DNA from 3 places in the Clostridium sp. JN-1 genome. Region 3 is predicted to be linked to each of the others. Evidence: riboswitches for the same ligand, from Rfam matches in the RefSeq annotation. Region 3 holds a riboswitch; each other region holds the start of a gene.

The links. A riboswitch is a leader RNA that binds a small molecule or an ion and turns the genes downstream of it on or off. The one in region 3 is predicted to bind cyclic di-AMP.
Region 1: another riboswitch for cyclic di-AMP. It lies ahead of EBB51_RS12090 (cell wall hydrolase); the one in region 3 lies ahead of ablB (putative beta-lysine N-acetyltransferase).
Region 2: another riboswitch for cyclic di-AMP. It lies ahead of EBB51_RS06175 (LysM peptidoglycan-binding domain-containing protein); the one in region 3 lies ahead of ablB (putative beta-lysine N-acetyltransferase).

The regions. Positions count from the first base shown of each region.
Region 1 covers NZ_CP033465.1:2,535,155-2,545,624, forward strand. The annotation lists gene EBB51_RS12080 (CdaR family protein) at 1-571, opposite strand, end outside; gene cdaA (diadenylate cyclase CdaA) at 541-1,389, opposite strand; cyclic di-AMP (ydaO/yuaA leader) riboswitch at 1,579-1,712, shown strand; gene EBB51_RS12090 (cell wall hydrolase) at 1,715-2,254, shown strand; gene EBB51_RS12095 (NAD(P)/FAD-dependent oxidoreductase) at 2,298-3,161, opposite strand; gene trxA (thioredoxin) at 3,173-3,490, opposite strand; gene EBB51_RS12105 (tetratricopeptide repeat protein) at 3,609-4,841, opposite strand; gene ptsP (phosphoenolpyruvate--protein phosphotransferase) at 5,449-7,065, opposite strand; gene EBB51_RS12115 (sigma 54-interacting transcriptional regulator) at 7,592-9,616, shown strand; gene EBB51_RS12120 (hypothetical protein) at 9,838-10,470, opposite strand, start outside.
Region 2 covers NZ_CP033465.1:1,247,628-1,258,097, reverse strand. The annotation lists gene EBB51_RS06205 (ATP-binding protein) at 1-156, opposite strand, end outside; gene EBB51_RS06200 (response regulator transcription factor) at 160-837, opposite strand; gene EBB51_RS06195 (glycosyltransferase family 2 protein) at 987-1,931, shown strand; gene EBB51_RS06190 (GtrA family protein) at 1,934-2,353, shown strand; gene EBB51_RS06185 (glycosyltransferase family 39 protein) at 2,365-4,548, shown strand; gene EBB51_RS06180 (TrkA C-terminal domain-containing protein) at 4,624-5,247, opposite strand; cyclic di-AMP (ydaO/yuaA leader) riboswitch at 5,552-5,681, shown strand; gene EBB51_RS06175 (LysM peptidoglycan-binding domain-containing protein) at 5,684-6,478, shown strand; gene EBB51_RS06170 (ribonuclease Z) at 6,793-7,725, shown strand; gene EBB51_RS06165 (alpha/beta-type small acid-soluble spore protein) at 7,857-8,054, opposite strand; gene EBB51_RS06160 (hypothetical protein) at 8,160-8,627, opposite strand; gene lgt (prolipoprotein diacylglyceryl transferase) at 8,937-9,707, shown strand; gene EBB51_RS06150 (alpha/beta-type small acid-soluble spore protein) at 9,816-9,989, shown strand; gene EBB51_RS06145 (DUF1002 domain-containing protein) at 10,065-10,470, opposite strand, start outside.
Region 3 covers NZ_CP033465.1:967,509-977,978, reverse strand. The annotation lists gene nifJ (pyruvate:ferredoxin (flavodoxin) oxidoreductase) at 1-1,405, shown strand, start outside; gene EBB51_RS04810 (DUF3787 domain-containing protein) at 1,450-1,617, opposite strand; cyclic di-AMP (ydaO/yuaA leader) riboswitch at 1,786-1,918, shown strand; gene ablB (putative beta-lysine N-acetyltransferase) at 2,061-2,909, shown strand; TPP riboswitch at 3,013-3,121, shown strand; gene thiT (energy-coupled thiamine transporter ThiT) at 3,205-3,885, shown strand; gene EBB51_RS04795 (NifB/NifX family molybdenum-iron cluster-binding protein) at 4,068-4,424, opposite strand; gene EBB51_RS13740 (phosphatase PAP2 family protein) at 4,512-4,856, opposite strand; gene EBB51_RS04785 (undecaprenyl-diphosphatase) at 4,918-5,505, opposite strand; gene EBB51_RS04780 (sensor histidine kinase) at 5,731-6,159, opposite strand; gene EBB51_RS13640 (hypothetical protein) at 6,355-6,510, opposite strand; gene EBB51_RS04775 (response regulator transcription factor) at 6,491-7,123, opposite strand; gene EBB51_RS13830 (acetolactate decarboxylase) at 7,258-7,398, shown strand; gene EBB51_RS04765 (energy-coupling factor transporter transmembrane component T) at 7,615-8,403, opposite strand; gene cbiM (cobalt transporter CbiM) at 8,431-9,405, opposite strand; gene EBB51_RS04755 (DUF3842 family protein) at 9,700-10,128, shown strand.

The DNA.
Region 1 (10,470 bases), 1.2 Mb from region 3:
TTACATCTTCTGAAACGTTTTGGATATTGTATACTGCTTCTGCCTTTGTAACTTTCTGGATTGCATCCTGTGATCCCTTAATTTTAACTTGGTTTACACTTAGTTCGGGTTTAGCTGCATAAAATCCGCTCTTGGCTTTTCCTAAAAGTGAGAGTTTAACTGGGACATTCTTACTCTTTAAATCTTCAATTATTACCTTAACCCATAAACTTTCGCTATTTACAATTCTTACAGTAGAAGGGCTCTTTACTACTTGAACGGGTATTTTATTTTCACCTTTTTTTACTACATAAGTACCTAAATCAGATACAAGTTTAAATTGTGAAGCTTTGACAGCATATAAATCAGATGCATTTCCCTTTATAGTTAATGTAACACTTAAATTATCTTCATCTATAGGTACGAGATTAGATTGTACAGGTGTATCTTTATTTATAACCTGAACAGGAACTACAATTTTTCTTTCTCTTACGGGGTTTTCAACATTATATATAAAAAGCCATAATATAAACGATACTATTACACAGCATACCTTTACAACTATTTGCTGTCTTTTATCTTTTTGATCCATTGAACCACCTGCTCTCTAATGGTTAATTTTCTATGCTGTCTTTTCTTTATAATTCTCACTAAAATACTTCGCAGCTTTTCCTTGGTATAATTTCTAGTCATATTTCCATTTACAGCAAGTGAAATGGTTCCAGTTTCTTCAGATACTACAATTATAAGTGCATCAGATTTTTCTGAAATACCAATTGCAGCTCTGTGTCTTGTGCCTAGTTTTTTGTTCAATTCGCGATTATTTGTAAGCGGCAGAAAACATCCTGAAGATATTATCCTGTCATTTCTTATTATTGTTGCTCCATCATGAAGCGGAGTATTTACTACAAATATATTTTCAAGCAGTGCCGATGATACCACTGCATCCAATCTAGTCCCGGTCTTTATTACATCTTCAAGTCCTGTAAACTGCTCTACTATTATGAGTGCTCCTGTCCTGCTTACGGATAAATTTCCAACTGCGTTTACAATTTCATTAATTACTTTTTTCATGGTTTCGTCATCCTCAAACATATGTATATCATTAAAAGCAGTTCTGCCAAGATGTTCTAGTGCACTTCGAATTTCAGGTTGAAATATAATTACAAGAGAGAGCACACCTATTGTAATTGTCTTTGACAGTATCCAATTCAGCATTGTAAGATTAAAAAAATTACTTACAGGAATAAGAAATAAAATTAATATAATACCTTTCAAAAGCTGTTCAGCCCTGGTTTCTTTTATTAGCATATAACCTTTGTAAAAAATATATGAAACAACTAGTATATCTGCTATTGATGATATACTGATATTCCTTACTGAATTGATTACCATGTCTAATGCTTCCACCCATTTCACTCCTTTGTTAAATATGTTGTAACTTATATCACGTACAATATTCTCATACTGCATAATTTTCTCTCTACTTTATACTTAATTATACACTATTTAATAATGCTTTATATCAAAACAAAATCTAATTTATAAAATATTAATAAAAAAAATAAACTTTTGCATTTTTTTTAAACTATTGGTTACACTACCATTAAGCCTAAGTTTTCAATTTCTGTTAAAAACGCGGGGAAACCAGTATTTTTGGGGTGAATCGTTTTACGTAGGTTATGCCTTTACCGAACCCGTCAGCTAACCCCGTAGGTAAAAGGAGAGGATTTAATTGAAGGAAAAACTAATAATTTTTATAATTTTTACTTTAAGTTTATTAATGTTTATTCCACTTAAAGTCAGTGCCCGGGAAAATAATACTTCCGATATCAACTTATTTAATGAAAATGAAGGAGAACAGGTAGTCCAAGTTTTTAATTGCTGTGATAAGAAAGTTTATATAACTCAAAAAGACTTAGACTTAATGGCTAAAGTAGTATATGCTGAAAGCAATTGTGAACCCTTTGAAGGAAAAGTAGCAGTTGCTTCTGTAATTTTAAACAGACTTAAATATCCTGAATTTCCAAAGACGGTAGAAGGGGTAATAATGCAAAAAGGCGCTTTTTCATGTGTGAATAATGATGGAACAATTTCTGCTCCCCAAAGTGAAGATTGTTATAAGGCAGTTTTGGAAGCCTTAAATGGATCTGATCCAACAGGAAAAGCTGTCTTTTTCTACAATCCACAAATAGCAACATCTAGATGGATGAAGGACATAAATAAGGAAAATGTAAAAACCATTGGCAATCATGTGTTCTTTACAGCAAATTAACATATTAAAATATCCCTGGACTTTTTATAATCCAGGGATATTTTTAATTTATTATAGAATCTAAATACGATACAGCATTTAATGCCGCTACTTGACCTTGACCTGCTGCTTTCATATACTGATATGGTTTTCCAGCACAATCGCCAGCAGCATAACAACCTCTTATACTAGTCTTCATATTTATGTCTACTTTTATGTGCCCTTTGTCGAGTTCTATTCCAGGAACAAGCTGGCCGGGAGATATACTGTCCTTCAATACAAAAATTCCATCTGTAATTATTTCTTTATTTTTTAATACAAGTTTTTCTACTTTATCTTTTCCAACTATCTCAAGCGGCATATCTAAAACTACTTCTATATTATCTTTTAAGCTATAATCTGCTTTATACCTTGGTATATAATATAACTTTGATGCTAGTTCACTTACAAAGTTTGCTTCTTGTTCTGCTTCCCTATTATACCCTATAATTGTTACAACTTTTCCTTTATACAGCGGTGCGTCGCAGGTTGCACAATATCCTACGCCTTTACCTAGAAGCTCTTGTTCACCTTTTAATGGACTCGTTTGTTCTATACCAGCTGCTATTATAACAGCCTTGGATTCATAGTTTTTTTGATTTACTGAGATTGTAAAATAGTCTCCCATGGCATATACGGCATTAACTCTTTCATATATAATATTTATATTCATGGCATCTATATGACCTTGAAACTCATTTTTTAAGTCCCTTCCCTTAATGTTATAAAATCCAAGATAATTTTTAATAAGTGGGGCTTTATTAAGTTTATGACTTAAATCTCTATTTCCAAATACTAAAATATTCTTATTTCTAATCTTTGCATTTACAGCTGCAGATAATCCAGCAGCTCCACTTCCAACTATAGCTATATCATATCTATTACTCACTATTTTCACCTCTAGATATAGTTTTCTATAACACCTTTTATTGCTTCTTTTGGTCTAAATCCAACAAGAGTTTTTGCTGGTTTTCCATCTTTAAATATAATAACTGTAGGTATACTTGCTACCTTGTATTCCATTGATGAAACTGGGTTTTCATCTACATTAAGCTTATAAAATTTAGCCTTTTCACCTATTTCACTTGAAATTTCATCAATGACAGGTCCAAGCATTTTGCATGGTCCGCACCAAGGTGCCCAAAAATCTACTACTACAGGAGATGCCTCTTTTTTAATAACTTTTGAAAAATCAGTATCTTTTATTTCACTTACCATAATTTGTTACCTCCTTATACCCTTATGGGGTATCTTTATATTTTTTATTTTATAATACTTAATGTATTCAGTCAATAGTTTTTAATACATTGCACTTTACACCCCTGGGGTGTAAAAATTACCAATTTATTATTGATTGAATTAAGGAGTTATTGTACATGGATGAAGAATAGTTATCTGCAAGTTTATTTGCATATGTTTTCGCTTTTGTTTTATCTATATCCTTATATATAACTGCTAAATTATATAATACTGTTTCTTCATAATCTCCACTTGGAAAGTTTTGATCATACTTTTCAAAGTACTTTATTGCATTTTCAACATCTTTTGAAGAATTATAACTAAGACCAAGCATATATATTATATGTGAATACAAATAACTTTGTGAGCCAAATTGATATGCTTTAAGTAAGCTATCATTTGCCTTAGAGTAATCTTTATTATTTATAAAATTACATCCATTTGTATAAAAGTATTGTACACCTTCATCGCTTGATAACATTTGTTCTGCACTTGAAATAAGTGCTTTATCATTTACTGATAAACTCTTATCCTTCCATTTAATAACGCAATCGTACATTGCATCAAAATTTTTATTATCAATATACGTATTTAAGCTCTCTTTTGGAAAAGTCTCCTGTTTTTTTGACACAGCAGTTTTCTTTTTTTCTGGAGTACTTTTCTTTATATTAGAGGCACTGCTTGAACTTTTATTATTACTTAGCTTTGCCATGTTTCTGTTTGTAAAACTTTTTACCGCAAAAAAAACTAACGCAAGCAAAATAATTATAAGCATAAAAATTCCAGCTGCCATACCTGCTCTTTTTAAGCTGTGCTTTTTTTCTACAACTCCATATTCTACAAGCATTTTCATATTATTTTTAGCTGTAGAATTATTTTTATCCAGCCTAAATACTTTATCTATACATTCTTGTGCTTTAGTATATTCTGCTTTCTTTATATAGCATATGGTCTTATAATTATTTACATTTATATAATTATAGTCACTTTCTGAACACACTTTAAGAAGCTCAAGTGCTTCATTTATTTTTAAGTTTTTTACTAAATTTACAGCATTCATATACCTTTCAAGATTGAGCTCATCTTTTTTACTATCTTCCAGATACTTTTTGGCAACCTTATCCTTGTTTACATGAGAATTTAACTTCCAAGTTTTTTGTGCACGATCAAGATCTCCATTTAGATAATACAGTAAGCCTTTTAAGTTTAAAGCAGCAATATTTCTAACATCGAGGCTTGTACTTTTGTCACACAAGCTAATTGCATTATAGATATAACCATGATTATATATTTTTAAAGCTTTTGCATACAGCCTTTTAGACCTATCCATGAGTATTTCTCCTTAGTTATTTTATTTTAACACTACTATTATATAACAATTAATCCTCACTTAACAAACTTAGATACAATTCGGCAGCTTATAATATGCGAAAAATACAAAGCATTTTTTTATAGGACGGGATTCAAAGTATAAAGGACAAAGGACAGAGGACAGAGAGGGTTGATTTTTTGCTAACGCAAAAGAATCTTTAAATTTATATAAATTAGCAATGTTTCGCTTTAGCGAAACGAGTTATCAAAAATTAAATTAGTTTTCTGACGTAAGGAAGAAAACTTACCTTCTCTGTCCTATGTCCTCTATTTTTTTGTTCTCTCAAAAATATTGCACTGCAGTTAGCTAAAAAAATAAGAGATTTTGATTATCTTAATATAAGTTAATCAAAATCTCTTATATCTATAATAAATTTATATAAGGCTTAAGTGAACTCACCCCCACTTACTTCGTTGAAGCGGCGGCTTCGTATTCAATACTCCCAACAGAGCAAGTTTACCTACGCTCCAAAGGCAGCACTAACCTTGAACAGTGCCAATTTGAGTTCTTAGCGAGAACCCACCGCACTAGGCGATTGTAATTGTTCTGAACATACCGATGTACATTAATTTTGCATTATAAGTTGTTTTGCTTTAAGTATCGAAGACGCACTCATTGAGAATTCATCTAATCCATACTTTACAAGTGTAGGCACAGATTTTTCATCACCTGCCATTTCTCCACACATTCCGCACCATTTTCCTTCTTTATGTGCAGCTTCTATAGTCATCTTTATAAGTCTAAGTACTGCTGGGTGCATTGGGTTGTAAAGATATGATACTCTCTCATTCATCCTATCTGCTGCTAAAGTATATTGTATTAAGTCATTAGTTCCTATACTAAAGAAATCAACATATTTTGCAAGCTCATCTGCATAAACAGCTGCTGCAGGTATTTCAACCATTATGCCGGTTTCTAAATTCTCGTTAAATGCTTTTCCTTCTTTTTTAAGTTCTCCCATGCACTCTTTTAGAACTTCTTTAGCTTGAAGGAATTCTTCTAATGAAGATATCATAGGAAACATTATCTTTAGATTTCCAAAAGCTGATGCTCTAAGTAATGCTCTTAATTGAACTTTAAATATATCTTTTCTATCAAGGCAAAGTCTTATAGCTCTATATCCTAAGAATGGATTCATTTCCTGAGGTAATGGAAGATATGGAAGCTTTTTATCTCCCCCTATATCCAAAGTTCTTATAACTACAGGTTTTCCATTCATTTTTTCAACTACATATTTATATGATTCAAACTGCTCATCTTCTCCAGGCATATCTTCTCTATCCATGTATAGGAATTCTGTTCTAAAGAGACCTACTCCATCTCCACCATTTTCTATAACTTGATTTATATCTTCTGCTTTTCCTATATTTCCTGAAACTTCTACTCTCTTGCCTGCTTTTGTAACAGTTTTAGTTTCTATAAGTTTTTTCAGTTCTTCTTTTTCTTCCATGTATTTTTGCTTTTTAATCTCATACTCTTTTATAGTATCCTCATCTGGATTTACTATTGCAATTCCCTCTACTCCGTCTACAATTACTGTATCTCCATTTTTAACTTCTTTTGTTATATCATTAAGTCCTACTACTGCTGGTATCTCTAAAGTTCTTGCCATAATAGCACTGTGGGAAGTTCTTCCTCCTATATTTGTAAGGAAAGCTGTTACTTTGCTCTTATCTAACTGTGCAGTATCGGATGGAGTTAAGTCATTTGCAACTATTACTGTATTTTCCTCTATATTATCAGATAACACAGAAACCTTTCCAGCAAGGTTAGCCATTATCCTCTTTCCAACATCTTTTACATCTGCTCCTCTTTCTCTCATGTACTCATCTTCCATTGCTGCAAATATACCTTCATACATTTTAACTACATCGTTAAGAGCCTTTTCTGCATTCACCTTATTTGATTCAATTCCTGATTCTACAGCTCCAGCAAATTCTGGATCACCTAAAAGCATCATATGACTTTCAAAAACTGCTGCTTTATCTGCTCCAACTTCTTTTTCAGCTTTTTCTTTTATCTTAATCAACTGCTCTTTTGAACTTTTAAGAGCTTTTTTGAATCTTTCTTTTTCAAGATTAACATCGTCTATTTTTCTTTCTTCAACTTTTATCTCCGCATCTTCTTTTATTAAGACTTTACCTATTGAATATCCTTTTGATGCTGCTATACCTTTTTTCATTATTAATCCTCCCTAATACATTACTATAAATATATACTAGCAAATTTCATGCCAACTTATATTTAATTTTTCCTTTATTTTAATTTAAAATACATAAAAATAGCATCATATGCCTAAATACTTATGTTAAGTGGATAGTCCTTTCAAAAGTATGGCTGCAATTTTACTTTGAAAACTCCTGTGTTCAGCCAACCTTATAAGCTATAAATTGATAATTTTTATCAACTTATAGCTTATAAGATTTAAATATTTGAAGTTTGACTTGATATAAATTGTCCTTGTACATAAATATTGACAGTTATTTTAAATTTTACATGTCTATAATTACATTATACCTCAAATTTTATGGTTTTGTTAATAAAAATTACTCAAATAAGCAGTATAATGATGTGTGCACTTACGCTTTTTTATGGTATATTATAATTATTGATAAATTTTATCATAATGTGATTTAATTTTGATAAAATTTATCAATAATTATGTATAAAATTGTAGAATAAACGTTAATTCAGGAGATCGATAATTTATGTATAAGAATAGTATAAACATACCTATAAATGGAGGTATACACACAAGAATAGCTGCAATCATAGTTAATAAGGCTGAACAATTAAAAAATGAATTTGGAGTAAATTTATATATAAGAAATCTTCCATCTGCGGAACCTCTTGCAATAAGTATGCTTGCACTGCTTTCACTTAAAATAAAAAAGGATGACATTATAGAAATTTCCTGCAAAGAAGATTCTATGGATGGTCAAAATGCTGTACTCAAGTTATGTAACTTTATAACAATTGATATGGCAAATACTCAAAATAATTCGACTTTATCTAAAATAGATGACATAATGGAGCAAAAGACCATAGCATACGAACAAATTGTTAAAAACATTCCTGTAGGAATAATTGTGATAGATGCTAATGGTTATATTACTACAATGAATGATTATACTTTAAAGATGATAGACAAAAAACTAAATAATGTAATTGGAATGTATGTAAAGGATGTTATTCCAACTTCTTATTTACCAAATATAACTGTGTCTAAAAAACGTGTTTTTGGACAAACACAGTATATAAATAATCATTTAGTAATTACAAATAGATCCCCTATATTTTATAATGATAAGGTAATTGGTGCTCTTGGAATTTTTCAGGATATATCCGAAGTTGCTGCTATGAAAGAAGTTAATGAGAGGTTTAAAAAAATATTAGAAGCATCACATGATTTGATATGTTTTGTAGATGACAGGAGAATTATAAATTATGTAAATCCAGCTTACGAAAAACACTTTGGAATCGATCACAATGATCTAGTTGGAAAAGACCTTTTAGAAGTATCACCAAATGGTTTCACAATGAAGGTCTTTAATTCTAAAAAACCAATAGAAAACATAGTTTACACAAAAGGCAATTCAAATATAGTATCCACTGTAGAACCTATTTTCATTGATAGTACATTTAATGGAGTTATTTCAATTTCTAAAACTGAAAATGAATTAAAGGATTTGATGAAAAAACTTGAAAAGTCCCAAGAAGAATTAAATTATTACAAGGAAGAACTTAAAAGGCAAACTGTCTCAATTAAATCATTTAGTTCAATAATAGGATGCAGCAGCTCACTTAAGGAATGTATCTTTATGGCAGATAAGGCTTCTCAGTCAACTTCAACTGTACTTATACGCGGCGAAAGTGGTACTGGTAAGGAACTTATAGCAAAGGCAATACATGATAACAGCAGCAGACGCGGCAAGCCATTTGTAAGGGTAAACTGTGCAGCAATACCACAAAATCTATTTGAAAGTGAATTATTTGGATATGAAAAAGGTGCATTTACTGGTGCTTTTAAAAACAAACCTGGAAAATTTAATATTGCCAACAAAGGTACTATATTCTTAGATGAAATAGGAGACATGCCTATTTCAATGCAAGTAAAATTACTAAGGGTTCTCCAGGAAAAGGAGTTTGAAAGTGTTGGCGGAGTTACACCTCAAAAGGTAGATGTTAGAATAATAGCTGCTACTAATAGGAACTTAGAGGAAATGATAAAAGAAGGCAGCTTCCGTGAAGATTTATATTACAGATTGAACGTACTCACTATAATGCTTCCACCGCTTAGGAATAGAAAAGATGATATAAATCTTTTAGTCGAACACTTTATGAAGAAAATAAGTAAAAAACTAAATAAGAATGTATCTCATATAGATAAAAAGTGTCTCTCTTACCTTCAGGAATACCACTGGCCGGGCAATATACGGGAACTTGAAAACATAATTGAAAGAGCTATAAATATGTGTGATAATTCTACTATCACTGAAAATGATCTGCCTTTTTATATAAAAAATGATGACAGTGAAACAAATAATTTAATAAATTTAAGAAATAATGAACTAATGCCTCTCGAAGAATATGAAAAGGAATTAATCTTAACGGCAGTGAAAAAATATAAGAGCTATAATAAGGCTGGAAAAGTCCTTGGAATAACTCATAGAACTGTTGCACTAAGATGTAAAAAATATAACATTGACATAAATAAGTTAAAACAAAGTTAATCCGCATTATAAAAAATGCTAAGCATTTTTTAGAGGACATAGGACAAAGAACAATTGACAGAGAAGGAGGATTTTTCTCCACTAAGCTTACGAAAAATCTTTAATTAAATTCTGATAACTCGTTTCGCTGAAGCGAAACATTGCCAACTTATATAAATTTAAAGATTCTTTTGTGTTAGCAAAAAATCAACCTTCATTGTCCTCTGTCCCATGTCCTCTGTCTATTTTATCAAGTCTTGAAATTCTTTTGAGTTTTTTACCGGGTCAAAGTCTGGTTCTTCGGCAGCAATTTGTTTTATATCAGAAGACATATTAATAGCAATTTTTAAATACTTCACCGTATTTTGTACGTCTCCTCTTCTTCCATATATGCTTGCTTTTCCATAATAACTCCATACATAATTTTCAACTTGAAGTGCTTTATCATACCATTCAAGGGCATCATCATAATGTGCATAAAGTTCATATGCAAGGGCCTTATTAAATCTAGCATATCCAAAGTCAGGTTTAATTTGGAGTGCCTTATCTATATTTTTCATACCTTCATAATAGTTATTACTGTAACAAAGCGCTATCCCTTTTATATTGTATGCCTTATAAAAATCAGGTTTATCTTTTATAATTTCATCTGCTTTTTTTATACATTCGCTGTAATTTTTATCACTAAAATCTTTATAACTTTGATTATACTTATCTTCATATACATCATTTTGTTTACTGGTTTTTTCACTATTTTTAGAACTTATTTGTTCTTTATTACTTGAACTTTTCTTGTCTGCCTTTTCCAGCATCTTATTTTGTGTATTTAAATTATAATTATTTACTGACTCTTTAACTGCTATTCCAATTACCAC
Region 2 (10,470 bases), 280 kb from region 3:
AAATTCCATTTCTAAAGTCTTATCCATTCTCATATAAGCAGAATGATCAAAGTTGCTTTTCATAAGTACATATATACCTGAAAATATAGTTATAAGTAGTAAACTTGTTAATATCAAGTTAATCAATATGAGTTCTATTTTCAATTTACGAAACATATATCAGACCTCTTTTAGGCAGTAGCCTATTCCCCTTATAGTTTCAATTACAACATTACTATTTATATTCCTAAGTTTTTTTCTTAAATATGAAAAATATACTTCAATATTATTATTCATCTCTACATCTGAATCAATTCCCCAAACCCTATCCAAAATTTGATTCTTCGTTATAACTTGATTTTTATTACGTGCTAGAAGTTCTAGTAGTTGTGATTCCTTTGCTGTGAGCTTTACCTTATCTCCATCACATTCAATTTCAGCTTTAAGTGGATCAAACACTAATGATGATAATTTTATACTCCCATCTTGAATAAAATCAGTGTGCCTTCTTGAAAGCGCCCTTATTCTTGCAAGCAATTCTTTGGAGTCAAAAGGTTTTATTAAGTAGTCATCTGCTCCATTATCAAGTCCCTCTACTCTATCATCAATTGAATCCATAGCAGTAAGCATAATTACGGGTGTTTCAATTTTCTTATTTCTAATATTCTTTAAAATTTCAATTCCATTTTTGCCTGGTAGCATTCTATCCAAAATTATAATATCGTATATTTTACTCTGTGCCATCTCATCTCCTTCACTTCCATCATAAGCTACATCTACTATGTAGTTATTCTTTTTAAGAATGTAGGCAAGTGCATTAGAAAGCATAATTTCATCTTCAATTAAAAGTAATCTCATAATATCTCTCTCCTTCTATTAAATTATTATATAATAAAAAAATCTATGTTCAAACTTAATTTACAATTGCCATTAATTTTTTAAGTAATTTTTAAGGTTAATACCTCAAAATAGTAATTAATCAAAACATAGAAAATGAGGTGAATAAAATGCATAATATAGTTTACTCTGTAGTTGTTCCTCTGTATAATGAAGAACTTGTAGTTAAAGAAAGCTATAAAAGATTAAAAGACGTAATGGACACTACATGTGAAAATTATGAAATCATATTTATAAATGATGGAAGTATAGATAAAACTCGTAATATAACAGAAGAATTATGTAACAAAGATGAAAAAATAAAGCTTATTAATTTTTCCAGGAACTTTGGACATCAATGTGCAATAACTGCTGGAATGGAAAATTCAGTAGGAAAAGCTGTAATAGTCATAGATGCTGATCTTCAAGACCCACCCGAGGTAATGCTCGAGATGATTAAAAAATGGAAGCAAGGTTATGATGTTGTCTATGGGAAAAGAGCAAAAAGGGAAGGTGAATCCTTTTTTAAAAAATTTACAGCCAAATCATTTTATAGATTGTTAAAAAATATGACTAGTATAGACATTCCAGTTGATACTGGAGATTTTAGACTTATAGACAGGAAAGTATGTAATGCCTTAAATTCGCTTCCTGAAAGGAACAGATATGTACGTGGTCTTATAAGTTGGGTTGGATATAAGCAAACATTTGTTGAATTTGTAAGACATGAAAGATTTGCAGGAGATAGCAAATATCCTCTTAAGAAAATGATGAAATTAGCCTTTGATGGTATAACTTCATTCTCATATAAACCACTTATTCTTTCTGGTTATTTAGGAGGTCTTTCATTTTTCATTGGATTTGTTTCGCTTATAGTAAGCATTATTAAAAACTTATTAAGTGGAACCAGCATCATAAATACTGGTTTTGCCATGTCAATTAATTTTATAATGTTTGGATTATTATTTAGTTGTATAGGTATAATTGGACAATATCTTGGAAGAATTTTTGATGAAAGTAAAGCAAGACCTAATTATATTATTGAAAATATAGTTAGTAACAGGAGGGAGCAGTAAACATGGATCAATTAATAAAAACCATGGATTCTATTTTTAATGGAAAATTTAAAGTACTGAGTCGTTTTTCGACCACTGGTGTTTTAAATACATTAATAGATTTTATTGTATTTATGTTGTGTCAAAGTATACTTGGAATAAACTATGCTATAAGTCAGGTTATGGGATACAGCTTTGGAATTATAAATAGTTTTATATTTAATAAGAAATGGACATTTGAACGTGGAAGTTCAGATAAAAAGATAATTCATGAATTAGCACAATTTATTATAGTTAACTTAATTTCACTTATTGTAACTCTATTCTTGATAAAGTATCTAGTTGGCAGTTTTAATTTAAATGTATACCTATCAAAAATAATTGTAACACTCATAGCACAAGTTATAAATTTTGGATCATATAAACTTTGGATATTCAATTAGGGAGGAAAGCTATGAAAAAAATAAAATTTACAAAAGAACGCCTTGCAATAACTGTAGTACTTTTAATATCTACAATACTAAACTTTGGCAATTTAGCTATAGAAGGATACGGAAATGAATATTATGCTGCAGGAGTAAAAAGTATGCTCATGAGTTTTAAGAATTTCTTTTTCGTATCATTTGACCCAGCTGGATTTGTATCCATTGACAAACCACCTTTAGGTTTTTGGATACAAACAATATCTGCAAAAATATTTGGATTTAGCGGATGGAGCATATTAATTCCTCAAGCTCTTGCAGGAGTTATATCCATAGCTCTTATATATTATATAGTTAAAAGATCTTTTGGACATATATCTGGACTGATTTCGGCTATATGCCTTGCCATAACACCAGTTTTTGTTGCTGCAAGTAAAAATAATACCATAGATAATCTTTTAGTAGTTACATTACTTATAGCTTGCTTGTTTTTATCTAAAGCTGCTGAAAAAGGCAAACTTAAATATCTCATTATAAGCCTGGCGCTTGTAGGAGTTGGTTTTAATATAAAAATGCTCGAAGCTTACATGATATGTCCTGCAATATATATAACATATTTAATTTCCTCAGCCGTACCTGCAAAGCAAAGAATAAAACATCTTATTATAAGCACAGTTGTACTTGTTGTAATATCCTTATCATGGGCAGTAACAGTTGACTTAATTCCATCTCAAAATAGACCATTTGTAGGTAGTAGCACAAATAATACCATAATGGAACTTATACTTGGACATAATGGATTGGAAAGACTTAGCCGCAATAGTGGTGGTATGGGTGGCGGATTTAATGCCGGCTCACAGGGACAAATGAGAAATTTTAAAAACAAATCAAATGATAGAACCACTACTTCTCAAAATAATATTCACGGAAATAATCATCAAGGTATGACACCACCATCAGGTTGGCAACAAAATTCTAAATCACATCAAAATATGCCTGAAGGACCTGATGGTCAAAGATTAAATAACAGTAGTCCTGGTAGTGGTGGTCCTAGTGGAGCTAATGGACTTTCAGGAAATTTTGGAGGCCAGACACAATCAGGCTTTACAAGACTGTTTTCTAAAAATGTTTTATCAGATCAAATAATTTGGTTTTTACCTTTATCATTCTTAGGATTTATAGCTGCTGCAATAGTAGAAAAGCTTAAATTTCCTTTCAATGACAAAAAGAAACTTGATTTAATACTATGGATAGCATGGCTTGTACCAGAATTTATATACTTTAGTTTTACAAAAGGATTGTTCCATCAATACTATTTAACAATGATGGCTCCACCAATTGCAGCATTATCCGGAATAGGACTCACTTCAATGTGGAAGCTTTATAAACAAAGTGGAATTAAATCATGGCTATTACCTATATCATTTATTGTAGAAGGATTAGTAAACCTACTCATGTTATCATACTTTAATACTATACCAACTACTATTAAATATATGATTATAACAGCTATAGTTTTGTGTTTTGCATCATCAATATTTCTCATATTGTACAAAGCAGCAAAGAAAAAAAGTTTGAATAGTGAAGAAAACAAGATCAATTTTTCCAAGATATTTACAGCTATTGCTCTTATAGGTATTCTGACTACACCTGCAATTGGCTCTGCTGCCACTCTAACTCATAGTGTAAATGGAACTATGCCTGCTGCAGGATTGGAACTTTTGACAAATGGTGAATCAGATAATCGTATGATAATGGGACGTGAAAATAACACTAGTAATCAAAAACTCATAAAATTCCTAGATAGTCATGTTACAAATGAAAAATATGCACTTGTTGTATCAAGTTCTACTTCTGCTGAAGGCATAATACTTGAAAGTGGCAAGAGCATTATGGCTCTTGGAGGTTTCTCTGGCTCAGATAAAATATTAAATTTAAATCAGTTTAAAGAGATAGTTAAAAAAGGTGAAGTAAGATATGTACTCACAGGAGGCATTGGAGGAAGAGATTCAGAAGATATTATGAACTGGGTTCAGAAAAATGGAAAAGTAGTTTCAGAAAGTGAATGGAAAGAAACTAATAATTACGAACATATTAAAAATCCATCAAATAGTAATAATACTAAAAGTAACACAAAAGATCAAAATTCGAGATTTGCTGGAATGGGCGTCATGAATAATGAAACACTATATGATTTAAAAGATACTGTAAAATAAGATTCATATAATATATAAAAGAGGCTATTTCAAGGTAATTAAAAATTTTCTTAAAAATAGCCTCTTTTCTTTAAGTTATTTATATAAGAACTTTTTAACTTTAGTATATGAATCTTTGTTTCCTATAAAGATAAAAAAATCTTTTTCTTTAAAAACAGCAGTAGGTCCTGGAGAAATTATCAATCTGTTATTTCTTCTAATTGCAATTATAGTAGCACCTGTGTTTTGCCAAAACTTAACTTCACTTGCAGTTTTCCCTATAATTTTAAGCCCACTATGTATTTCAAATTCAAATGGAACAAATGGACTGCTGTTATTGAAACGGTTTAAATAATCAATAATTTGATTGATTACACTTTCTATTTTACATTCAATTTCCCTTTTATCTTCTGCTAATGTAATTACTTCTTCTTTTAAGAGGTTGATAGAATCAATTTCTTTAAATTTGTCAATAAACTTTAACGAGTTATCCACAGATTTTACAATTATTCCGCTTCCTTTATTTACATCTACTATTTCCATGTCATGTAGTAAATTTATAGCTCTTCGTATAGTCTCCGGTGACACATTGTATTCACTTGAAAGAGTTGACCTTCCATAAATTTTAGTTCCTACTGCAAAATGACCTGAAACTATCCTGTTTGCTATATCAATGGCTATTTTCTGATAAATAGGTTTCGTAATTAATTCACTAGACATTATAAATTTTGTTAAAAGGTAATAGACTTTTAACAAAATTCCTCCTTTCGTTATATAGTTTTCAGCATATCTTTTAATTATAGGTTCTAAACGTGTATATGTAAAGCAGGATAATTAAGAACTAATTACGTTAGACTTAAGGAAATTCAATATACAATTCAAAAGCTGATAATGATACAATATAATGCTTAATAGTTAGGATTTCCTATTTTAGTGCGCTAATTTACATATATATGCTTAATTACCTCCAATTTAATATGGATGTCCTCATATATTTTTGTTAAAATTACACTCATGAATAACTAATAAAAATATGCCGAATCTCCTTTATGGAGTACGGGGGATTTATTATGGGGTGAATCTTAGTTTTATTAAGTAGGGTACCTCTAACCCGAACCCGCCAACTAACCTCGAAGGCAAGATGGAGGAATAATTTATGTCAAAATTTAAATGCATCAAAACTTTACTTGTAAGTCTATCATTATCATTATTTGCTTTTAGTTCTGTACAAGCTGCTAGTTATAAGGTTACATCAGGTGATTCTCTTTTTACCATAGGTAAACTTTTTTACACTACCTCAGGCACCCTCATGAAAAATAATAACTTGACAAGTTCAGCTATATATCCGGGTCAAGTGTTGAATGTACCTGCTGATGTTTACACTATAAAAAGTGGTGATACCTTATATCTTATAGCTAAAAAATATGGTATTACGACAAATCAATTAAAAAAAGCAAATGATAAATGGGATGATATGATTTACCCAGGTCAAAAATTAATTGTACCTGCAGCAACAGCAGATACTAGCAATAGTAATAGTGGACAAGCTGTTCAATCAAATACTACTGCTAAACCTATAGTTGCATATAATACTAATGATTTAGATCTTTTAGCTAGATTAGTAATGTCAGAAGCACAAGGGCAACCTTATACAGCTCAAGTAGGTGTAGCTTCTGTAGTTTTAAATAGAGTTAAAAGTAGTGAATTCCCAAATTCAATAAGCTCAGTTATTTATCAAAAATCCGATGGATACTATCAGTTTACTCCAGTTGAAAATGGATTCATAAATAATCCTGCTTCAGATGAAGCAAAAAAGGCTGCTTATGATGCTCTATATGGATCTGATCCAACAAATGGTGCAATATACTACTTTGACGACAGTGCAACTAATACATGGCTGTGGTCAAGACCTATAACTTTAAGAACTGGTAAAATGGTATTTACACATTAATTAAAGCAGAGGATAAACCTCTGCTTTTTTATTTAAAGTAAAATGTTACCGGCACTTTTTTTACTCTTAACTTTCGTTATACTATCTCTAGTTTCTCAATTTTTATACTAAACTTTATCACTTTCTCATCCTTAGCTTACTTCTATTATATGAAAACACGTAACAATTGTGATAATAATGAATCATTTTTGTATTGATATCCATTTAAATTGCTCCTTACTTACTATAATTTAATATGTTTAGTTATATAATATATTTAGTATATGATTAATTTAAACATATGTACACTAGATAATATATAGAAGGTGATATTAATGCTTGACATTTGTCTATTAGGCTGCGGTGGTAATTATCCTACTCCTCAAAGAAATTTAACATCTCTTTTAGTTTCTTATGAAGGGGAAAAAATTTTAATTGACTGTGGAGAAGGCACACAAGTATCAATGAAAATTTTAGGATCAGGATTTAAGGAAATAAGTGCAATATGCTTTACACATTATCATGCAGATCATGTTGTTGGGCTTCCAGGACTTCTCCTTACAATTGCAAACTCCGGCAGAACAAAACCACTTACAATTATAGGTCCAGATAATTTATGTAAAGTTGTAAAAGGACTTACTGTAATATGCCCTCATTTGCCTTATAACTTAAATTTAATAGAATTAACATGTGACAACCTCGAAAATTTCAAATATAAAATATTTCAAATGGAAAATATAGAAATGTATGCAGTACCAGTTGAACACAGTCTGCCGTGCTTAGCATATTCAATAATCATAAAGCGAAATAGAAAATTCGACAGAAAAAAAGCAGTTGAACATAAAGTACCAATGAAGTTATGGAATATACTTCAAAAAGGTGAATCTTTAAGTTACCAAGGTATAAAATATACACCCGACATGGTACTTGGAGAAGAGAGAAAAGGAATAAAATTATGTTATTCTACAGATACAAGACCTACATATGGATTAATTGACCTTTCATCAAATTCTGATCTTTTTATATGCGAAGGTATGTATGGTGATAACGAAAAATTGGATAATGCAATTAAAAATAAACATATGCTCTTTTCGGAAGCTGCAAAGATTGCCCGTGAAGCAAAAGTTAAAGAATTGTGGCTTACTCACTTTAGCCCATCATTAAGTGATCCAAATTGTTATCTTGAAGAAACAAAAAAAATTTTTAACAATACACACTTAGGATGCGATAGGAAATTTAAAAGTTTAAATTTTAGCAGTATTTTGTAACAATTCAACGTGGTTCATACAGAATTAAAAATGAAGAAACTAAAAACTTAAATGAAGGGTATAGAATATAAATTAAATTGATTTATATTCTATACCCTTTTATTATCTAATCAAAGTATAATATTAATTAACTATTTTACGCCCTTTTCGTAGGCTTCCACCATTTTTTTTGTCATCTGACCTCCTACGGAACCATTTTGTCTAGATGTAAGATCTCCATTATATCCTTCTTTTAAATCAACTCCAACTTCTTTTGCTGCTTCCATTTTAAACTTATTTAAACCTTCCTTAGCTTCTGGAACTAATACTCTATTTCCTCTACTTGCCATAATTGTTTCCTCCTTTTAAATTTATTAAGTTATTTTGTTTACACTAAAAGTTTGTGTATTTTTAATATTATTACTCTATTTAATTAAAGGAAATACATACAGCATTTACTTCACAGCGTTCTTTTTTACATTATTCTCTCTAATGTCCACTTTTACATTTTCTAAATCATTCTTTAATAGTTCATTATCATACTTTTCTTCAATCTTAAATTGTAATCTTAAAAATTCAGTAAGATTGTCCTGATTTATTTTTTGTTTAAACTTTTTTTTTGCATCCCTTTTTGCTAACTTATTCACCAACTCCCTATAAAATACATTTTCATCATAATTCTGAATTTTTCTTTCAACTTCTTTGTCAAATTTATACGTTGGAAAATATACATCATACTCATTACTATAATCTACATAATCCCTATAACCAAAATGACTACAAAACGAATATATGTAGTTTTCTATGCCTTCATACTTTCCCTCTATTTCAGAAGGAACATTGAAATCATTGACAATGCTGTCGCCTAAATATACCAACTCCATAAGTACTTTAAACTGTTCTTTAGTAAAATCAATTTTCACTTTTATCACCTTCTAAAAAATTTAATATAATTTAACATCTATACTATTTAATTATAACAAATTTTCTTAATTTTTGGTATTACTATAACTTTAAATTTTTAATGTTATTACCAATTTACATGCAAAATAAATCCATTTCAAACTATCTATTTAAATTATTTGTTTTTAATCATAAATATTTCTACATTTAAACTAAAATAAAGTTGATATTTAAAATATCCTAGGTGTAAAATATCTCTATAAGTATTTTAATTGGAGCTAATAAATACAAAAAAACTTAAAATATTATAAAAGATAAGGAGAATTACTTTGAATCCAATAGCATTTTCAATTTTCGGTTTAGATATAAGATGGTATGGAGTTTTAATTGCCTCAGGTATTTTAATTGGGCTATTAATTGCAAACTATACCTGCAAAATAAGAAATTTAAATTACGATACTCTTTTAGATATAGTATTAGTCTGCCTTCCAATAGGTATAGTAGGTGCGCGAGCTTATTATGTTTTATTTAACCTAGAAGACTATGACAGCTTAATTTCAGCTATAAATATCAGGCAAGGTGGTCTTGCTGTACATGGCGGTCTTATCTTTGGGCTTACAGCTGCAATACTATACTGCAGACACAGAAAAGTAAACTTTTTAGATTATGCTGACATTGCCGTTCCATCCATAATATTTGCACAAGCACTTGGAAGATGGGGAAATTTTTTCAACGGTGAAGCTCACGGCAGTCCTGTATCATATAGTTTTATACAGCACTTTCCACACTTTATACAAAAAGGTATGTACATTGATGGAACCTATTTTAATCCAACATTTTTATATGAATCAGTATGGGATTTACTTGTCTTTATAATTCTAATATATCTTATACAAAGATTTAGAAAACGCGGTTTAATATTATTTAGTTACATAGGTTTGTATTCAATAGGAAGATTTTTCATAGAAGGAATGAGGACAGATAGTTTGCTCTTAGGTCCGCTTAAGATGGCTCAACTTGTCAGCCTTGCAGGAATCACTGCATGGATAATTTTCTTGATATATGCATTTAAAACAAATAAACTTCAAAATAATAAATAGAGCTGTCTCGAGATGATTTTTTTGAAACCCCATGAATCATTTTGAGACAGCCTCTTGTATATTTTAAAGCTAAAATACACAAGCTATATACCGAGGAGATGATACCATATGTCTAGAAGAAGAATTTTAGTTCCTGAAGCTAAAGTCAAATTAGATAAATTTAAAATTGAAACAGCAAAAGAGTTGTCAGAATACAACAAAAATCATAAAGAAAAACAGCTTAACGTGGGCGGACACATGGTTAAAAAAATGGTTGAAGATTATGAAAAAAAATTAAAATAACTGCGTAAAGTAAATAATCTGTGAAAACTCTTTTTAGAACATTCACAGATTATTTTTATGTTTAAATTTTATTAATTAAAATAGATTTGAAAAAAAGCTTTTTATTGAACTCATAAGTTTATCAAAAAATCCTTGAGCTTGATCACTTGTCATAACATTTTTTAACTTGCCTGCAACGTCATTCAATTGACCTTTTACATCTGAAAAGTTTAAATTGAGACCATTTATTTTGTTCATAAGTTCAGTTATCTTATCAATATCACCCGAGCTAAGATTTACATTGTAGTTATTAGTTACATTTTCAACTATTTTTTTTACTTCTTCTGTATCCTTAGGTTTGTCCTTGATAACCTGTGTTTTAATGTCATTCATAAGACCTGCTGCCTTATCTTTTCCTATTTCGTCACCAATTTCACCTGTAGTCACAAGTTCATCATTTGCAACTTTCTTTTTATCTTCATCAATTTTAGTTCCACTGCTG
Region 3 (10,470 bases):
GGTAAATAATGAAGAACTACAAAAAGCTCCTAAAGAATTTTTAACTAAGAAGGCTGTTGGCAAAGGTCTTGAGAACTTACAATATCGTATTCAAATAAGTCCACTTGATTGTACTGGATGTGGAAACTGTGCAGATATCTGCCCTGCTCCAGGTAAGGCCCTTATAATGAAACCTGCCCAGGAACAAATAGATGAACAATCTGGCAACTTTGAATATGCCTTAAAAATTACTTCTAAAGAAGGATTAATGGATTTGCACACAGTAAAGGGAAGTCAATTTGCAAAACCTCTATTGGAATTTAACGGTGCTTGTCCTGGCTGCGGTGAAACTCCTTATGTCAAACTCTTGACTCAGCTTTACGGAGACAGAATGATGATAGCAAACGCAACAGGCTGTTCATCTATTTGGGGAGCAAGTGCACCTTCAATAGCTTACACTACAAATAATTTTGGCAAAGGACCTTCTTGGGGTAATTCATTATTTGAAGATAATGCTGAATATGGATATGGAATGTTCCTTGCTGTAAACCAAATGAGAGAACGATTAGCTGATTTGATGAATCAAGCTGTGACAATGAATATAAATTCTGAACTCAAAGAAGCTTTTAAAGAATGGCTTGGTGGATTTAATGATGCAGATATTTCAAAAAAAGCTTCTGCAAAGATATTAAAACTAATAAATAATGAAGATCTTAAACAAAATAATATTTTAAATGAAATTCTCATGAAAAAAGATTATTTAATTAAAAAATCCCACTGGCTAATTGGCGGCGATGGATGGGCATATGATATAGGATATGGTGGATTAGATCATGTTCTTGCACTAGGTGATGATGTAAATATATTTGTTTTGGATACGGAAGTTTATTCAAATACAGGCGGTCAATCATCAAAGTCAACTCCTACTGGAGCAGTTGCAAAACTTGCTGCAAGTGGTAAAAAAACAAGGAAGAAAGACTTAGGATTGATGGCTATGACCTATGGAAATGTTTATGTAACTCAAATAGCCATGGGTGCAAATATGAACCAGGCCATTAAAGCAATTACAGAAGCAGAAGCTTATAAAGGTCCTTCCTTAATCATAGCTTACGCACCTTGTATAAGTCATGGTATTAAAACTGGAATGGGAACGAGTATGGCTGAGGAGAAAAAAGCCGTTGAATCTGGTTACTGGCACTTATTTAGGTATAATCCTATGCTAAAACAAGATGGTAAAAACCCATTTATATTAGACTCAAAAGAACCTACAAAACCATATATTGACTTTATCAATGGTGAAATCCGTTATTCTTCATTAAAGAAAGTCTTCCCTGAAAGGGTTGAAAAAGCATTTCAGGAATCTGAAAATAATGCTCGCGAAAGATACAATATTTACAAAAAATTATCATCTCTTCAACATTGCTAATAATAAAAAGTCTAACCAATTGGTTAGACTTTTTATTATTAGCATCATTTTTCATTAGAATCTACATATTCCTTGGCATTTTTAACATCGAATTCACTTGGCACGGGTACATTTGAAACTGGTTTTGACTTGTGAATATTTGCCCATGCTGCAGTATCATGTTTTTCAATTGGAGATTCCATAGAACTATCCTTAACTCTATCTTCTTCCATAACAACTCCTCCTTTCATAGATATTATCTCTAATTTTAAAAAATGTATGAAAAATTATTATTTAATTGAATCATTGAATCATCAATTGAATATAATATATTGAGTCATTGAATCATAATATATTGACATGCATACATTATAATGATATGCTTATATGTAAAATAATAAATAGCGGTAGCGCTGAATCATTTCGAACGGGAGAACCAACTTTGGGGTGAATCTTATCAAAATATGATAAGTAGGGTTATTTTCTTCGACCCAAATCCGTCAGCTAATCTCGTAAGCGTTGAAGAGAAGTTTTAGTATACTTTGTTATTATATATACTGTATTTTTTATCATGTATATAAATAGCATTTAATAAGCTGCAGTTGCTTCTCTGCAGCTTATTTTTTATCTAATTATTAGATTTATATATTATTAATTTTTAAGGGGAGAATAAATCGTGAATGCTGCTAAATGTAAATTAAATAATAATTACTATGCTAAAATAGATAAAAGTAAAATATATATTGATTATATTAATAACCGTGTAAAAATAGTTAATTTCCATAAGATATCGGTACAAACTATAAAAAGAATAATACGCTATGCATCAAGACAGCATTTAAGCAAAGTTGTATGTAACTGCGATACCGCATATTTTCAAACTTTTTCTGATGCAGGATTTATTTTAGAAGGTAAAATAGATTCCTATTTTAGAGGCGAGGATGCTTTATGCATGTCGTACTTTATAATAGGTAAACGAAAAGCTTGTAAAAATGATAATATGGAAAAGTTATTTTTAATGAAAAGTTTAAATGTAAAAAATAGTTTTAAGTTTAGTAATAATTTCAAGTACCAGATAAGGAATGCAAAAGAAAGCGATATAGATGAATTAATAGACTTATTTTCTAGCGCATTTTTTGCGTATCCTTCTCAAATATATGATAAGGATTATTTAATTCAAAATATGAACAAAAATGTTTTATATAAAGTTGCCACTTATAATGGTAAAATAATTGGTGCAGCTTCTGCATATTTAGATTACGAAAATTTAAATGCAGAAATAGCTGACTGTGCTACTTACCCTCACTATAGAGATAAAGGCATATTGTCAAATATAATTTACCTTTTAGAATTAGATCTTAAAAAGGAAGGATTCATTAGCTTATATAGTTTGTCTAGGGCGATAAATCCAAGTATAAATATTGTATTGAGTAAACACGGCTTTAACTTTAGAGGTAAGCTAGTGAATGATTGTAATATATGCGGTGAGTTTGAAAGTATTAATATTTGGGCTAAAGACATTTAAATTATACTCCTGCCCCTTTTCATTTTACCGCCAGCCTCAAACTTAAAGCAGCAAGCAGGCTTTAAATTTAATAGACTTAGTGGTATAATTAAATAAAATTTTATAAAAGTGCTAGGGGTGCATTAGGCTGAGAAGTGAAGTTTATTATTCTTCATAAACCCTTATACCTGATCTGGATAATACCAGCGTAGGAAAAGTGATTTATATACAATTAAAACCGTATTCCGAATATCTGGAGTCGGTTTTTTGTGTTAAACCTAGACTTCCTGAGCACTAATTTAAGGGGGTTTTTTTTATGTCCGTTATTTTAAAAGATTTAAAAGTTTTTTTATCTATTCCTCAAAACTTAATTGAAATTTTAAAACATCCAGTATCTTTGTTTGCACTGCTTGCTGTAATTATTTTAATTTTGGCTGCAATTAAGGTAAAAAAGATAAAATTCACCACTTCCATGGTTGTTCAAATTGGAGTAGCTCTTGCGCTTGCAACTGTACTTAAAATCTTCAGAATTTATCACTTTCCACAAGGCGGAAGTGTAACTTTAGGAAGTATGGTACCAATTTTAGTTATGGCATTCTTTTATGGTCCTGAAGTTGGGTTCTTAACTGGCTTCTTATACGGAATAATATCATTAATACTTGGTCCTTACATTCTCCATCCTGTACAAGTATTATTTGATTATCCACTGCCTTTTATGGCTCTTGGACTTGCAGGCTATTTTAGAGATAGAAAGATACTAGGAACTATTGTCGCTGTATTTGCTCGGTTTATATGCCACTTCATTTCCGGTGTGGTATTTTTCGGAAGCTTTGCTCCTAAAGGAATGTCTACATATTTATATTCACTTACGATTAATGGACCTTTTATGGCAGTAGAAGGCGGAATATGTATTGTTATTATGGCGTTTCTTCCTATAGAACAGCTGTACTCTATTTTTAACAAACATAAACAAGGAATCTCTACCCCAGGGGTGTAAATTTTTCCAAGACATAGGACAGAGGACGGTGAAGGAGGATTTTTCTCCGCTAAGCTTACGAAAAATCTTTAATTAAACTTTTGATAACTCGTTTCGCTAAAGCGAAACATTGCTAACTTAGAGAACGTACCTAGATTTGATTTACACAAATCTAGGTACGTTCTCCCTCTGTCCTCTATTTTTTAATGATTATGGTGCTCTCCATGATGATTGCAGACTATATTTTTATCTTCTAATGTTCCATTAATGTATTCTTCAACAACCTTCATGTACTCCCCTGATGCTCCTCTTATTACTTGAAGACCATTCATCTTTAAACCATTAATTGCTCCTTGACCTATGCCTCCTACTATAACTACCTCTACTCCATGCTTTGAAAGCAAGTTTGCTAAACCTTCATGCTGATGTTGAAATTCTTCAGAAGATATTTCTTCTACATTAGTAACCTTTTTATCTTCTACTGTTACAATTTCAAAACTCTTACTCATTCCAAAATGTTGATTAACCACGTTTCCATTACTAGGTAATGCTATTTTCATACTATCTAACCTCCATATTATTATTGGCATATGCTATTTAAATTATATGATATATATAGATTGCTGTCAAATGCCAGCAAAATTTACTTAACCTATTATTGCATCAGGTAAAACTTTATAAACCTCTAATAAAATAATACTTAAACTAAGATAAACCACTCCAAATTCATATCCAGCTGCAACATCACTTGGATACTGCAAATTTAAATAAACCATGCTTAATCCAATAAGAAAGCAAAGACATAAATAAATATCTATAGCTAATGGTTTGATCCAAGTTTTCTTACTGTACTTTATTATAGTGTAAGCTAAAAACATCAAAAATAAAACTGCTGTTTCTGCTATGGCAGCCTTTATTTTTCCAAGAGAATGAAATATCTTTAAACTGTCATTGAGAATTTTTATAACAAGATTATATATTTTAATCAACATATCTTAAGCTTAGTATTCTAACTTATTATTTTCTATATTAAGTTAACTTATTTAAGTATATTTAAATTTCATTATATAATGACTTGAAGCCTAATTTTATTGTCGCCTTTTTTTCAGCCATTTCATATAAATTTTCAACCTTACTTCTTAATTTTAAGTTATAAATATAGCTTGTTGCAAAAACCATTAAATATGCCCCTACAACATCCATAGGATAGTGATGTCCAACATATATTCGTGAAAAGCCTACAACTATAGACATTATAGTTAAAATCATACTAACTAACTTATTATATTTTGCAAGCCCTAAAGCTATACTCATAGTTCCTATTGCATGATCACTTGGAAAAGATGCATCTGCCACATGGGGTGTTAATAAATTTACTTTATTATGAACAAAAGGTCTGTCCACATAGTATATACTGCCAATGATAAAACTTAATATTAAATTTATTACTGTAATAACAAAGGTACTAAAAACAACTTTTCTATAATTAGAATTTCTTTTTACAATTTCTAAAATAAATATTATTGCAATAACTGCCATAAATATATAAGGCATATCTTTTGAAAAGAAAATCATTATCTTATCTAAAACCATATTTTTATTTGCTAAATTATTTATAAGCCTAAAAATCTCCATATTCATTTTTAACTATCTCCTTTATAATATATTTTGATAATAAACACCACTATTTACATATAAATTACTGTACCGATTTTTATTATGTATTACATTATGACTATTCAAGATTAAAATTATATTAAAAAGAACTTATATTCATCTTAAAAAATGTTCTATATTTTAAAATTGGATAATTAAAAAAAGATGAAAGAAACTTTCTCCTTCACCTTTTAATGTTAAAGATATTATTTACGTATTTAAGTTTAATGTTACGGTTACTTTTGTCCACTTACCTTCTTCACTATCTACGTCTATAGTTCCTCCATGTACACTTGCAATCCATTTAGCTATAGACAATCCTAATCCAGACCCACCTTTTTCCTTAGATCTAGATTTATCCACAATATAAAACCTATTGAATATCTTTTCAATTTCATCTTTAGGTATTCCAATACCTGTATCACTAACAGTTATCTTCACAGCATTTTCCTGCACCTTTGAGCTTATATCTATTGTTCCACCCTTTGGAGTAAACTTAATACTGTTCTCAATAAATATTCTTATCATTTGTTTTACCATCTTGTAATCTGCCAAAATTTTTACAACATCATTTTCCTTATTGGATATCTCATGATCCTTTTCTATAAGCCTAGTTTCTTCAACTACTTCACCAATCAATTCATTAATCCAAAATTCTTTTTTCTATCAGTTGAGTACCTCTATCACCCCTTGCAAGAAAGAGTAACTTCTCAATTAAATTAGCCATATTGTAAGATTCTAACTTAATAGCATAAATTGATTTCTCTAAGGCATCCCTATCATCTTTTCCCCACCTATCCAATAAATTTGCATATCATCAATTTGTCTATTTGCTTAATTATAAATATAATATTTTACTCCAAATAAAATTGATGCATTCAAAAGCAGCAGTACTAATGAAAACATGACAGCATATAATGCAGTTAACTTTACAGAAATTTTTGCACTTTTAATAACCTTAAAAATATCATCAATTTTCTTTAATAACATATCCTACACCTCTTACGGTAGTCATGAATTTATCATCAAAGCCACCATCAATTTTACTTCTCAAATATCTTATAAATACATCAACTACATTAGTATCTCCCACATAATCATAACCCCATACTTCTTCAATCAACTTTTCTCTTGTAAGCACAACATTTTTATTAATTAGAAGCATTTTAAAAAGATCATATTCTTTCTTAGTTAGTTCAATTTTCTTACCATCTCTTAGTACCTCATGTGTTTTATTATCCATAACAATGTCTTTAACCTTGAGTACATCACTATCAGTATCTAAAATATTACTTCTTTCATATACCCTTATTCTTGCCAATAATTCTTCTATTACAAAAGGTTTAGTTAAATAGTCATTGGCTCCTACATCCAACCCTAAAACCTTATCTGGTATATCGCTTTTGGCTGTTAACATTATAATAGGTACATTAGAAAATTGTCTTATTCTCCTGCAAACTTCAATCCCATTTAAATTTGGAATCATGATATCAAGAAGTATCAAATTATAACTTGTTTCCCTTACTTTATTTAAAGCTCCTCTACCTTCATATGCTGTATCAACTTTATATCCTTTATGAGTAAGTTCCATCTCTATAAACATTGATATCTGTTATTTTTATACTCGCTGCTGTATCTATTTATATTATGTACTTACGAGATTAAAATTAGATTAAAAGATATTTTATCTTACACCAAAATTACTTCAGTGCTTATCGAATTTCAATATATAAACCTATGGCTGAGGCTGTTAAAAATCAACCTACTTTTAAATACAAATATATAGATGGGTATGTAGTTGGATTTACTTGTCCATCATTTGTTGAAGGGCTTAATGTTCCAGGACATCACTTCCATCTTATAAGCAAAAATAAATAAAAAAGTTGGAGGGTATATAAGTGAACTTTCAATAAAAAATGCAACTGCAGCTGTGCAAAATTGCTGCTGCTTTAGAATGGAACTTCCAAAAACAAGAAATTTTACAATATGGAAGTTACAAATAGAAATCATGAAATAACTGCAGTTGAAAAATGAGAACAGGAATTTTTAATTCCTGTTCCTGCCATAATAGATACTGAGCCTCCATAAATCAACCTATCTAAAGAAAATGTACATATTAACTATTACTACATCTGCAAGAATAACTATATAATCTTTAAAGTTGAATTTAAATTTCTTATATGCTTTATATTCACCTGTAAACCCCCTGCATTCCATAGCATTATACATTTCCTCAGACATTTCTTTTGATTTAATAAACATAGTGCCCATTATACCTGACAGATGATAATATTTATTTTTATTTTTACCAATTGATCTTAATTTAAGGGCATACATCATATTCAAAGAGAATTTACCAAGAACTACAATATATTTAATAGTAATATCCAATACCAAAATAAAAAGATCTGGTATAAAAAATATTTTTAGTGCACTTGTAATGTCGTTCCATTTAGTAATATGTGATAAAACACTTACTGACGTTATCGTTGCTAATACTTTAAGAATAATCAAAATACTATTGCCAATATTTCCATTTACAATTGAAGGTATCAATATTACAAATGTAAAGATTGACATAATAAAACTTGCACTCAATATACTTATTATTTCATCGGAACTAAGTAAACTGACTATCAATAATAACAGTATGTTTACTGTTATTATAAACAATAAACTCCTTGATGTAGATAATAATATAACAAGCATTAAAGTTGATATAATCTTTACAACGGCATTAATTTCAATAATATTTCTTTTCCCTTCTGATTTTAAAATTAATTTCGATATGACCTCTAAAAAAGATAAAATGCTCTTGTCAATAAAAGCATCCCTATCTTTTAGAGGAATATAGTTATCTTTTTTAGAAAGCCATTCTGGCATATAAACTCCTCCAATAATTAACTAATATTAAATGTTAATATTTTTCTTCTTCAAACTACTAATTAATTTAAAAATAATAATCAATATAGCCACTCCTGCCACAGCCGATAAGACATAACCAGCCGTTTCTGGTATACCCTTTACTCCATAATCCTGCATAAATGCATTAAAATTAAATCCATTCTTAATTCCTGATGGCACAAAACCTACAATATCCTTTATTTCATCTGCACCCCATTCACCCCATGCTGTTGCCTTTGCTAAAAGACCAAGTGGTGTTAGAATTATCATTGCAATAATCACTCCATAAATTGGTTTGGATTCACCATTATTCCCTTGATAAATCATATCTGGTGATGCTTTTTTAACATATGCAAATACCCCGGCTGTTACTAATCCTTCTAAAACTCCTGCCACAGTCATATGTGGTATTAGCATAGCAGGTATTGATACTGAAAGCGAATATGGAGAATACATTGGCATTCCTGCTGCATCTTTAAATAATAAAGGTTGAATACCGAACATTATAGATGCACAAAGTGCTGCTGCATTAATTCCAATATATGAACCTAAAAAGGCAGATAAATATTCTCCTTTGGCAAACTTTAGCCTTGATTTAGCAAAATTATAAATATAGTATCCAACAAGTGGCAATATAAATGCCATATTAAAGCAATTTGCCCCATATGCTAAAATACCTCCGTCTCCAAATAACAGAGCCTGAATCAAAAGAGCAATAGATACTGAAATACACGCAGCCTCTGGGCCTAGAAAAATTGCTACCAAAGTACCTCCTACTGCATGAGCAGTCGTACCTCCTGGTACTGGTACATTAAACATCATAATTAAGAATGAAAATGCTCCTCCTATGCCAAGAAGTGGCATTTTCTTTTTAGTTATATTCTCTTTTACTTTTTTAATAGACATGCTCCAAACTGGAAGCATTACAGCACCCATAAAAGCACAGGTTGATGGACTTAAATAATTATCTGGAATGTGCATTTTAATCCCCCTTAAAATTCCAAAAAATAAAGCCACAAAAATTGATAACTGTTTATAGTAATCAACCTTCGTGGTTATTAATCAAAATTAATAAATTTTTTATACAAATGTATACTCTCGTAGCACACAAGTTAATAGTACTACACAATTTCTAATTTGTAAACATTAACTTTCGAATCAACTTCAACTTTGCTTAGATCAAAAATAGAATCTACTTCTATTTTATTATATAATAATGCTTGTAAATATAAATAGATACATTTCATTATAAATTTTACTTTTGGGGGCATTACAATGAAAATTGCTGTAGTAGACGCACAAGGAGCAGGCCTTGGACAAACTATTATAAAGAAAATCCGTAAAGAAATAAACCAGGATATTTATATCATAGCACTCGGTACAAATACATTCGCTACTTCAAACATGGTAAAATCAGGTGCTAATGTTGGCATAAGTGGAGAAATAGCGATCTGTGATTTTTGTAAAAAAAATAAAATTGATAGTATAATAGGCCCGATTGGAATAATCTGTAATGGTGGTATAAATGGAGAAATTACATCTATGATTTCCACGTCAATATTTAGTATGGATTGTACTAAATATATACTTCCACTACAAAAACATGGTATTTATATACCAGGCACAAGAAATCTTCAAATCAAAGATATTATTGAAGAAATTGTACTTAATATAAAAAATAATATAGAAAGAGCTCTGATGTAATTCAAATATATCTACAAAGATGGGCATGCTTAACTATTGTCCATCTTTTACATTCTAATGTAATTTACTAATAACTTTTCAATTGCAGCAACTACTATAAACTAATTTTGACTCAAAAATTTAATAACTTTATTTTCATATCTAGTTTTATAAAATAGATATGATTGTATATGATCTGCCTTGTCCGTAAGCCAGAATTCTACATTTGCTTTATTGGACATGTTATTATAAACTTGTATACTATTTTTATATATTAAGAGATTTCCATAGATTTTTCAATCAGAAGCACCAGTTTAACACAATATCACAAAATAATTGCATATAAAAAAGAGACATGTTTAA